One region of the Superficieibacter sp. BNK-5 genome, then DNA from elsewhere that is predicted to be linked to it. Evidence: predicted binding sites of a transcription regulator. Region 1 holds the regulator's gene; each other region holds the start of a gene.

Region 1 (3,283 bases):
CGGTATTCTTCGGCGCGATGTACGACCTGAAAAACTGGGATCTGCCGGGCCTGAGCGTCGGCGCTTCTTATGTGTACGCCTGGGATGCGAAGCCTTCAACCTGGCAGCTTAACCCGGACGCTTACTACGATAAAGACCGCACCATCGAAGAGTCTTCATACAGTCTGGATGCGGTTTACACCCTTCAGGATGGCCGGGCGAAGGGGACGATGTTCAAACTGCACTTCACCGAATACGACAACCACTCCGATATTCCGAGTTACGGTGGCGGATACGGCAACATCTTCCAGGATGAGCGCGATGTGAAATTTATGGTTATTGCGCCGTTTACCATCTTCTGATGCAGGCAACGCTCTTCCAACCCGGCCGCGCAAGCGTGCCGGGTTTTTTAATGGATATCAGGAAGACGATTGATGCGCGTAAGCTTGCCTTTAGTGATCTCAATCGCGTTTTGCTGGCGCAAAAAGGCCATCGATTTCATGACGATACTCCGCGATAAGTTAGTCGACTTAACCACGAAATCGGCAACATTCGTACTGGCGCGAATCGTCGGTTCAAGCCGATCAAGCAGCACAATGGCCCCCTGAACCGCAACCAGACTACTGTAACCTAAAAGCAGCTCTTCCCGCTGGTATTGCCGGGTGATCTGCGCCAGCAAAAGGGTATATACCTGATGATGGGCCTGCTGCTCATCGATCTGCGTAAAAAAAGCGTCATGGCTGACCAGTTGATAGTCACAATCACTGTCTGCGCGGATTGTGACAAATTGTTCCGCCATACCGGGCAGGATCAGACCAACGATGCCGGGAGCCAGCGCCCGGGTCACCAGCAACTCATCATGACGACGCAGAAGCGAATAATCACCGGCATACAGTAAACAGATCGTATCTGCCTGAAACGTCAGGTAGTTGTGACGCAGTAAACGACGTTTGTTAGCGCCATCATCGAAAATAGTCAGAATGTGGGCGAGCGCCTTCTGAAGGAGGACGTGTTGCTGCATGACGCGATCCTTGTCAACTTCATTGTCGTACAGGCGTAACGCCTGAAAGCGGGCATACTAGCCAGGGCAAAGAATAAAAAGTATTGATGAAATCTGAATATACGGGCAGGGAAAGGGAATAAAAAAAGCCAGCCGGGGAGGCTGGCTTGTGATGCCATTACTTGCTTAAGCCTTCATGCGCATTATCGTCTTCGCGGCAGTCGCCTTCAGCACAATGACCATACAGATAAAGGCTATGGTTGGTGAGGCGAATACCGTGTTTAGCCGCAATCTCACGCTGACGCGACTCAATCGAGTCATCGCTGAACTCGATCACTTTGCCGCAGTCGAGGCAAATCAGGTGATCGTGGTGATGCTGCTGAGTCAGTTCGAAAACGGACTTTCCGCCTTCAAAATTGTGGCGGGTGACAATGCCAGCATCGTCAAACTGGTTCAGAACGCGGTAGACGGTGGCGAGGCCAATCTCTTCGCCCATGTCAATGAGGCGTTTGTATAAGTCTTCCGCGCTGACATGATGATTGTCAGGTCCCTGAAGCACTTCCAGGATTTTCAACCGGGGAAGCGTGACTTTCAGGCCTGCTTTCTTTAATGCGGTATTGTTGTCAGTCATGCGGAATCTGTCCTGTTGCTATAAGATTCACTCCCCACAGGGAAGTATTTACAGAGAGTGCATCGCTCATAATGCCTCTCATTATAGAACTGCCATGCCTGATTGAAAACTGCAAGTATCAGACAAAGTTAGCGTTTAAAACGAGGGGGGGTCCGCAAAGCGGCGCTGACCTCGTTAAATCAGTGGCTATTGTACAGATATGTACTGAAAAGTTAAAAAATTGTAGCAATTATTTTGATTGCTTATATCTATCAGTATGACGCAACCAGAAGGTTGCGTCATATCAGCATCAGGCGTTGATGATATCGCTCAGGTGCAGCTCATCGGAAATCTGCTTCACCCACTGCTCTACGCGTTCTGCTGTCAGTTCCGGCTGGCGGTCTTCATCAATGGCCAGGCCAACAAAGTGATCGTCATCGACCAGGCCTTTAGACGCTTCAAAATGATAACCTGCCGTTGGCCAGTGACCCACAATCGTTGCGCCGCGCGGCTCAATGATATCGCGAATAGTACCTAACGCGTCACAGAAGTACTCGGCATAATCTTCCTGGTCACCGCAGCCAAACAGCGCCACCAGCTTACCATTGAAGTCTACCTCTTCCAGCGTCGGGAAGAAGTCGTCCCAGTCACATTGTGCTTCACCGTAGTACCAGGTAGGAATGCCCAGCAGCAGAATATCGTAGCCCGCGAGATCTTCTTTGCTGCTTTTGGCAATGTCATGCACATCGGCGACATCCTTACCTAGCTGCTTTTGAATCATCTTCGCGATATTTTCGGTATTGCCGGTATCGCTGCCGAAAAAGATGCCTGTGATTGCCATGAGTAAAATAACCTCTTGATACTTATTGATATGGTGGTGGCGTATTGCACACGGATAAGGGCAATCATAGCAGAACAGAGAAGTACGCGGAAATAGCAATCACGCCCGACTGCACTCTCTGCTACATGAAAAGGGGGATCGAGGGCTTTTTCAGACAATATCCTGCCCGTGCAACTGCGCGAGCTGGCTGAGTAAAATCTCTTCGATCAGCTCACTGCGGCTGATCTGGCGCGCATCCGCCAGTTCGTTGAGGGCATCAACCGCGTCAGCGTTGAGTTTTAACTCAACGCGCTTCAGGCCGCGTACTTTGTCGCGTTTTAACTGATTGCGCTTGTTGATGCGTAACTGTTCATCACGCGCAAGGGGATTGGTTTTGGGTCTTCCCGGGCGACGCTCATTCGCGAACAGATCTATTGTCGTACGGTCCGTTTGTTCTTTTGCCATGATTAAGAGTGACTTCGGGGAAACAAGCAGCCGGGCCATTGCCCGGTTGGGTAGCGCGCCATCATACATCAGTGCAGGAAGCACGCCAACGCCCGCGGGCAATCTGGCGTGCGGACGTTGGATTTTTAATCAGGCGAGTTCGGCCAGATAGCGGCGGATCGCCCGCAATACCGCCTCCGGTTTTTCCGCATGTACCCAGTGGCCCGCCCCGGCAATCACATGCGCCTTCGCCTGCGGAAATTGTGCCAGCAGCGGCTCACGGTAGGCTTCGGTGACGTAGGGCGAATTGCCGCCGGGAATAAACAGCGCCGGACGATCCCAGACCGGGACCGGCTCCCAGCCGACAATATGCGGATATTGCTCCCACAGTACCGGCACGTTGAAACGCCATTCGCCGTCGACAAACGAT
Region 2 (3,283 bases), 1.8 Mb from region 1:
ATGGCACCCGCGATAATCCCGATAGACGAGAAGTTAGCGAAGGATACCAGGAAGACGGAGATAATGCCCTGCGAACGCGGCGACAACGTAGCGGCCACTTTTTGCAGATCCAGCATCGCCACGAATTCGTTTGAGACCAGTTTGGTTGCCATGATGCTACCAACCTGCAACGCTTCATGTGCCGGAACACCCATCACCCAGGCAACCGGGTAGAAGATGTAGCCAAGGATTTCCTGGAAGGAAATGCTATGGCCGAACCAGCCGGTGACGGTGGCAAACAGGGCGTTCAGTGCAGCAATCAGGGCGATAAAGCCAATCAGCATCGCAGCAACGATAATGGCCACTTTAAAACCTGCCAGAATGTATTCACCCAGCATTTCGAAGAAGCTCTGGCCTTCGTGCAGGTTCGACATCTGGATGTTTTCTTCATGCGCGTCAACGCGGTAAGGGTTGATCAGCGACAGAACGATAAAGGTACTGAACATGTTGAGCACCAGCGCGGCGACGACATACTTAGGTTCAAGCATAGTCATGTACGCACCAACGATAGACATGGATACCGTAGACATCGCGGTTGCCGCCATGGTGTACATGCGGTTACGCGACATCTTGCCGAGAATATCTTTATAGGCGATAAAGTTCTCGGACTGTCCCAGAATCAGCGAGCTGACGGCGTTAAAGGATTCCAGCTTGCCCATGCCGTTGACTTTGGAGAGCAGGAAACCAATCGCACGAATCACCACCGGCAGCACACGGATATGCTGCAAAATACCGATCAGCGCGGAAATAAAGACGATAGGGCACAGCACTTTCAGGAAGAAGAATGCCAGACCTTCATCATTCATTTTGCCGAAGACAAAGTTAGTCCCTTCGTTCGCAAAGCCGAGGAGCTTTTCGAACATTTCGGAGAAGCCTTTCACAAAACCCAGGCCAATGTCCGAGTTAAGGAAGAACCAGGCCAGTAAAACTTCAATCACCAGAAGTTGAACGACATAGCGAATGCGAATTTTTTTACGGTCGCTGCTGACCAGCAGAGCGAGCAGCGCAACAACGACTAACGCCAGGATAAAGTGCAGAACGGCGGACATATTTGCTCCGAATATGAGGCAGGTTTAGTTTTCGTGCACATTCTATGTAACAACACCAAAGAAAACGAGATCAAACCCGCAATATAGTAAGTTCCTGTGAGCAATCTCAAAAATAGTGATCTACCAGACATTTTAATTATGTCGCCCGAAAGGGTGAAATGTTGCGCTGATGTACTACTCTGTTAACATTAGCACCGATAACTAAAACAAATACCATTCCACCAGACATCCAGCCCGGCCATTGTTTCGGCCTATCAGAGAAATCAATTTCAACTCTATAAATGATCTTGATAATCATTCTCATTTTGATAGCATGAAACATAGCAAAGGCTATATTTAGAGGCAAAGAATGAGCAACAGTCGCGTTGAGAGTAGTACCGGCAGGGCCGCGCGCAGGCTAAGACTGGCGCTAATGGGGCCAGCATTCATTGCCGCTATCGGCTATATCGATCCGGGCAACTTTGCCACCAACATCCAGGCAGGGGCGAGTTTCGGCTATCAGCTGCTGTGGGTGGTAGTCTGGGCGAACCTGATGGCGATGCTGATCCAGGTGCTGTCCGCCAAGCTGGGGATCGCTACCGGCAAAAACCTGGCGGAACAGATTCGCGATCACTATCCGCGCCCGCTGGTCTGGTTTTACTGGGTGCAGGCGGAAATCATCGCCATGGCGACCGATCTGGCGGAGTTTATCGGGGCCGCGATTGGTTTTAAAATGCTGTTGGGCGTTTCGCTGTTGCAGGGGGCGGTGCTGACCGGGATCGCGACTTTTTTAATCCTGATGCTCCAGCGTCGCGGGCAAAAACCGCTGGAAGTAGTGATTGGTGGGCTGCTGCTGTTTGTCGCTGCGGCCTATATCGTTGAGCTGATCTTCTCCCGCCCCGAAATGGCGGCCCTGACCCGGGGCATGATTATTCCTTCACTGCCGGGAACGGACGCGGTATTCCTGGCGGCAGGCGTGCTGGGCGCGACGATAATGCCTCACGTTATTTATCTGCACTCTTCCCTGACCCAGAATCAACACGCCGGTACGCGTAAAGAGCGTTACTCCGCGACTCGCTGGGACGTGGCGTTTGCGATGACTATCGCCGGATTCGTTAACCTGGCGATGATGGCGACCGCGGCGGCGGCATTTCACTTCAACGGCCACACCGGGATTGCGGATCTGGAAGAGGCATATCTGACGCTGGAACCGCTGCTCAGCCATGCTGCGGCAACGGTATTTGGCCTGAGTCTGGTAGCCGCCGGGCTGTCGTCAACGGTTGTCGGGACCCTTGCCGGGCAAGTGGTGATGCAGGGCTTTATTCGTTTCCACATTCCGCTGTGGGTGCGCCGCACGGTGACGATGCTGCCGTCGTTTATTGTGATCCTGATGGGGCTGGATCCGACGCGGATTCTGGTGATGAGCCAGGTGCTGCTCAGCTTCGGTATCGCGCTGGCGCTGGTGCCGCTGCTGGTGTTTACCAGTAACCGTGAACTGATGGGGGAACTGGTCAATAGCACCCTGGTTAAGCGGACCGGCTGGACGATTGTGGTGCTGGTGGTGGTGCTTAACGGCTGGCTGCTGGTGGGAACGTTACTGGATTTAGCCTGATAAAACGCCGTGACCTGATCCAGGCCACGGCGTTATCTTAATGATGGTGTCCGTGATGGCCGCGTCCGGGAGGACCACGACGGTCATTGCGGTCGTGCCAGCCTTCGCGATAGCCGCGTTCATAAGCGCGGCGGTTATCCCATCCCCGATGGCGTGGAGGTTCATGACGCCACCAGCGGTTTTGCCGCCATTCGTAATTCCGGTGCCAGTAATCACGATCGCGCCAGTGGCCGCCGTCCCAGTAGTGACCTGAACGATCGCGATCGCCAATCTGTAACTTAACCGATGGCAACAGGGTAATTTCTTCTGCACTGGCAACAAGCGGGGCGGTTGAGGCGGCCAGTACCACAGCCAGAATCAGCGACCTGAACATAATTTTCTCCTTCACGACCGGATCGATATCGGCCTGTTAAACAAATATTACGGGGCGGTAAAGCCCCGTAGCATCGGTTTAACTCTTAAATTACGTTCAGGCGCATTTTTTGTTAAAAAACGTGTCAGTCAGCCCGGTTCAGAATCGCGTCGATGGCGGCGCACTCCTGCTCGCTGAACTGGCGGTTTTTAAGCATTCCTGCCGCGTCATCAAGCTGTCCAGTTTTGCTGG
Region 3 (3,283 bases), 140 kb from region 1:
CTGCCTGCTGCTGCCAGCCCCGTCGCTCGGACTGGTACTGGCGCAGAAACTGGTCGCCGTGTTTCATCTGATGGATCTCGGCCAGCTATATACCCTGCTGTTCTGCCTGTGGTTTTTGATGCTCGGCATTATCGAGTATCTGATTATCCGTTTTATCTGGCGTCGCTGGTTTTCGCTGGCGGGTTAAACCGGTAAAGTCGCGCATTCCGGCCACCAGCGCCTCACACCAGGCAGCATAGTCATGACCGCTGGACCACGGATGGAAGCTGGCGCGATAGCCTTTATCGCGCAGCAGCCGGGCAAAATCCTCGGTATTACGATAAATACCGCCATCCGGCCCCTGGCTTTCAAAGCGTCCGGCCTGCAACCAGAAGCGAATCGGATAGCGCGGCGACTGCTGATACTGTCGCGTCAGCCAGCCCGGCGCTTCACCTTTCGGCGACCACCAGTACGAGCCAGACAAACTCAGCACATTGCCGAAGACGCGTGGATAGCGTAATGCCACCCAGGAGGATGCGAGTCCACCATAACTGGATCCTGCCAGCACCGTTTTTTGCCGCTGTACCGGGATGCCCTTCTGCCGCAGCCACGGCACCAGTTCATGCGCCATAAAATCGGCAAATGCCGGATTCGGCGGCAGTTCTTTTCCACGACGGAGGTGATCCAGACTGTCGATAAACACAATATTCACCGGCGGCACCACGTGGCGGGCGATAAGGTCGTCCATCACGCTGGCGAAACGATAATCATCCTGATACACCTGACCATCAAACAACATCAGCGTCCAGCGTGCCGGCTGCGCCACGCGCGGGCGGTAGATAATGATATCGCGCTGATTGTTGAGGGTTGGGCTGTAAAAGGATTGCCGCGTCAGCGTGCCATGCTTAACCGGCTGCATCATCCGCTGCGGCGTACAGTAGCGGGCGGGCGTCAGCGCCAGCAATGAATAACGATTCCAGCGATCGGCGCGATCGGTGGTTAACGTGGACGGATTCAGTGGATCGGCCTGAGCGCTGACCAGGATCGCCCGGCGCTGATCGCGTGCCGTTCCCTGCACCACCGGCACGTCCGGGGCCAGCTTGTACTGCATCAGCGTATCGGCAGGCACAACATAGCTGCGGAACCAGACATCGGAGTCACCAAGGCGAAAAAGCGGATCGTGATCGCCCGCAGGCGAGCCGAGAATAAACACGTTATTCCGCGCGCCGCGCCACAGGAAAGTCACCCGCTTATGGGTCGCATCGACAGGCTCGACCAGCGGCGTCCCCTGCTGGCGACGGGCCTGCCAGAATGCCTCGGTAGATCCGCCCGCCTGAAGTTCGCGAGCTAATTGCTGCAACAGTGGACTAACCGGATCGAGCACCTGCGTTCTGGCAAGGGAAGCGGTTTCTTTGATCCGCCAGCTAAAGCGCCAGCGTGTACCCTCTTCGCCATGTAACATCAGTGAGGAAGGCTGATTCAGCGGGAGAGAAAATAAGAGCGTTTGTTCACCGTCGCCCGGCTCCCCTTCCAGCAGCGTGCGCAAACGGCGGTTATTCCGATCAAGAAGACGCGCATCGGTAACGCCGCTCAACGTCGCGGAAACATAATTTTCCCCCAGCGCCGGGAGCACAAAACAAATTTCGCCGCTGGCGTCAAACTTGCCCTGCTGTTCTCCCTGCACCGACATGGAATCACAATTCGCGGCAAGCGCAGGCGTCGCGCTCAGCCCAATTAATAAACCACTCCACGCCATTTTCATTACAGCACGGTTCCCGATGAAATTTGTAACAACGCTAATGCAAATGATAACAATTTGCAATATCATTAGCGCCGTTTACGTTTTCATCTCCCGCTATTGAGGTCATCAATACGGGATTTTCTATGGCATCGTTCACGGGGTTTTATTTAAAACATGTTTAAAAATAATAAGATAATGCATCTCTGGTTAATGAGTATAGCCACCGCAGCAATCAGCCATCAGGCGCTGGCTGCCGAGGAAACCATGGTCGTCACGCAGGGAAACAGTGAAGATCCCACCGCGCCGCTGAAAGGGATGGTGGCGACTAAAACGCTGTCGGCGACGAAAACCTCGGCGGATCTGGTCAAAACGCCGCAGTCGGTCTCCGTTGTCACACGCGATCAGATGGACGCGCTGGATGTGACCTCCGTGTCGCAAGCGCTGCGCTACACGCCGGGTGTGTTTACCGAGTATCGCGGCTCATCTAACCGTAATGATGAAGTGTTCGTGCGCGGTTTTAGCTACGTGCCGAAATTTCTCGACGGCCTGAGCTTCGGGGCCACCGCCTCATCGCAAACCGGCACCGTCGATCCGTGGCTGCTGGAGCGGGTGGAACTGGTGCGCGGCCCGGCCTCCGTCCTGTTCGGTCAGGTTAACCCTGGCGGCCTGATTAGCATGACCAGTAAACGTCCCACCAGCGAACCTGTTCATGAAGTGCAGTTCCGCACCGGTAATCACGATCTGGCGGAAGGTGCGTTTGATTTCGGTGGCCCGCTAAGCGACGACGGACGGGTGCTGTACCGCCTGAACGGTATCGCCCGCACGCAGCATAATCAGGTGGAAGACTATAAAGAAACGCGGATGGCGATTGCCCCGGCGATCACCTGGTTTCCCAACGATCAGACCCGCTTTACCCTTCTGACCAGCTACCAGAAAGATCCCGATGCCGGTTATCGTAACTTCCTGCCGTACTACGGCACGGTGGTCAGTGCCAACGGCCAGTATATTCCGTGGGATTTTAACGTCAGCGATCCGAACTACGACCAGTCCTGGCGCGAGCAGACAATGGTGGGATATGAGTTTGAGCATCAGTTCAACGATGTTTTCACCTTCCGTCAGAACGCCCGTTACGCCACTATCAAACAAAAGTATCGCTACCTGGTGTATGCCAACAGCGCGGCCAACAGCACACTGCTAACCCGTCGCGCGCAGCATGAGGAGCGCGAAACCACTGAATTCGGCCTCGATAACCAGCTTGAGGCGCGCCTGGCAACCGGCGCGCTCGATCACACCGTGCTTGGCGGAGTTGATTATAAATCCAGCCATGATAAGCAGTATCTGGGGCGCGGTGCCGGTAGCCAGTACGACATGGACTGGACGCAGCCAGTGTATGGCGTCAACGTCGATGAAAGCACTTTCGCTACCATGACCAACGAGCAGCAAAACCTCGATCAGATGGGAGTTTATCTTCAGGATCAGATGAGCTGGAATAACTGGGAACTGCTGCTTTCCGGGCGCTATGACTGGTCGGAAGTGCGTACGACTGATTTAACCGCCTCTGAC

The links. Region 1 encodes Fur, which represses iron uptake genes when iron is present. Its sites were predicted from a motif close to ATAATAATGAGAACNACTATCAA; they were not measured.
Region 2: a site for Fur is predicted at 1,376-1,398, ahead of ACMGGS_RS22410 (Nramp family divalent metal transporter). Genes of this name have one in related genera too.
Region 3: a site for Fur is predicted at 1,779-1,801, ahead of ACMGGS_RS13355 (TonB-dependent siderophore receptor). Genes of this name have one in related genera too.

Annotation. Positions count from the first base shown of each region.
Region 1 is NZ_CP179893.1:2,919,102-2,922,384, forward strand. It holds gene chiP (chitoporin ChiP) at 1-341, shown strand, start outside; gene ACMGGS_RS14015 (helix-turn-helix domain-containing protein) at 389-1,000, opposite strand; gene fur (ferric iron uptake transcriptional regulator) at 1,158-1,610, opposite strand; gene fldA (flavodoxin FldA) at 1,900-2,430, opposite strand; gene ybfE (LexA regulated protein) at 2,581-2,874, opposite strand; gene ybfF (esterase) at 3,004-3,283, opposite strand, start outside.
Region 2 is NZ_CP179893.1:4,685,936-4,689,218, reverse strand. It holds gene nupC (nucleoside permease NupC) at 1-1,088, opposite strand, end outside; gene ACMGGS_RS22410 (Nramp family divalent metal transporter) at 1,438-2,679, shown strand; gene ACMGGS_RS22405 (DUF2502 domain-containing protein) at 2,717-3,052, opposite strand; gene mgrA (L-glyceraldehyde 3-phosphate reductase) at 3,177-3,283, opposite strand, start outside.
Region 3 is NZ_CP179893.1:2,777,944-2,781,226, reverse strand. It holds gene ACMGGS_RS13365 (DUF1158 family protein) at 1-187, shown strand, start outside; gene ACMGGS_RS13360 (alpha/beta hydrolase-fold protein) at 86-1,741, opposite strand; gene ACMGGS_RS13355 (TonB-dependent siderophore receptor) at 1,895-3,283, shown strand, end outside.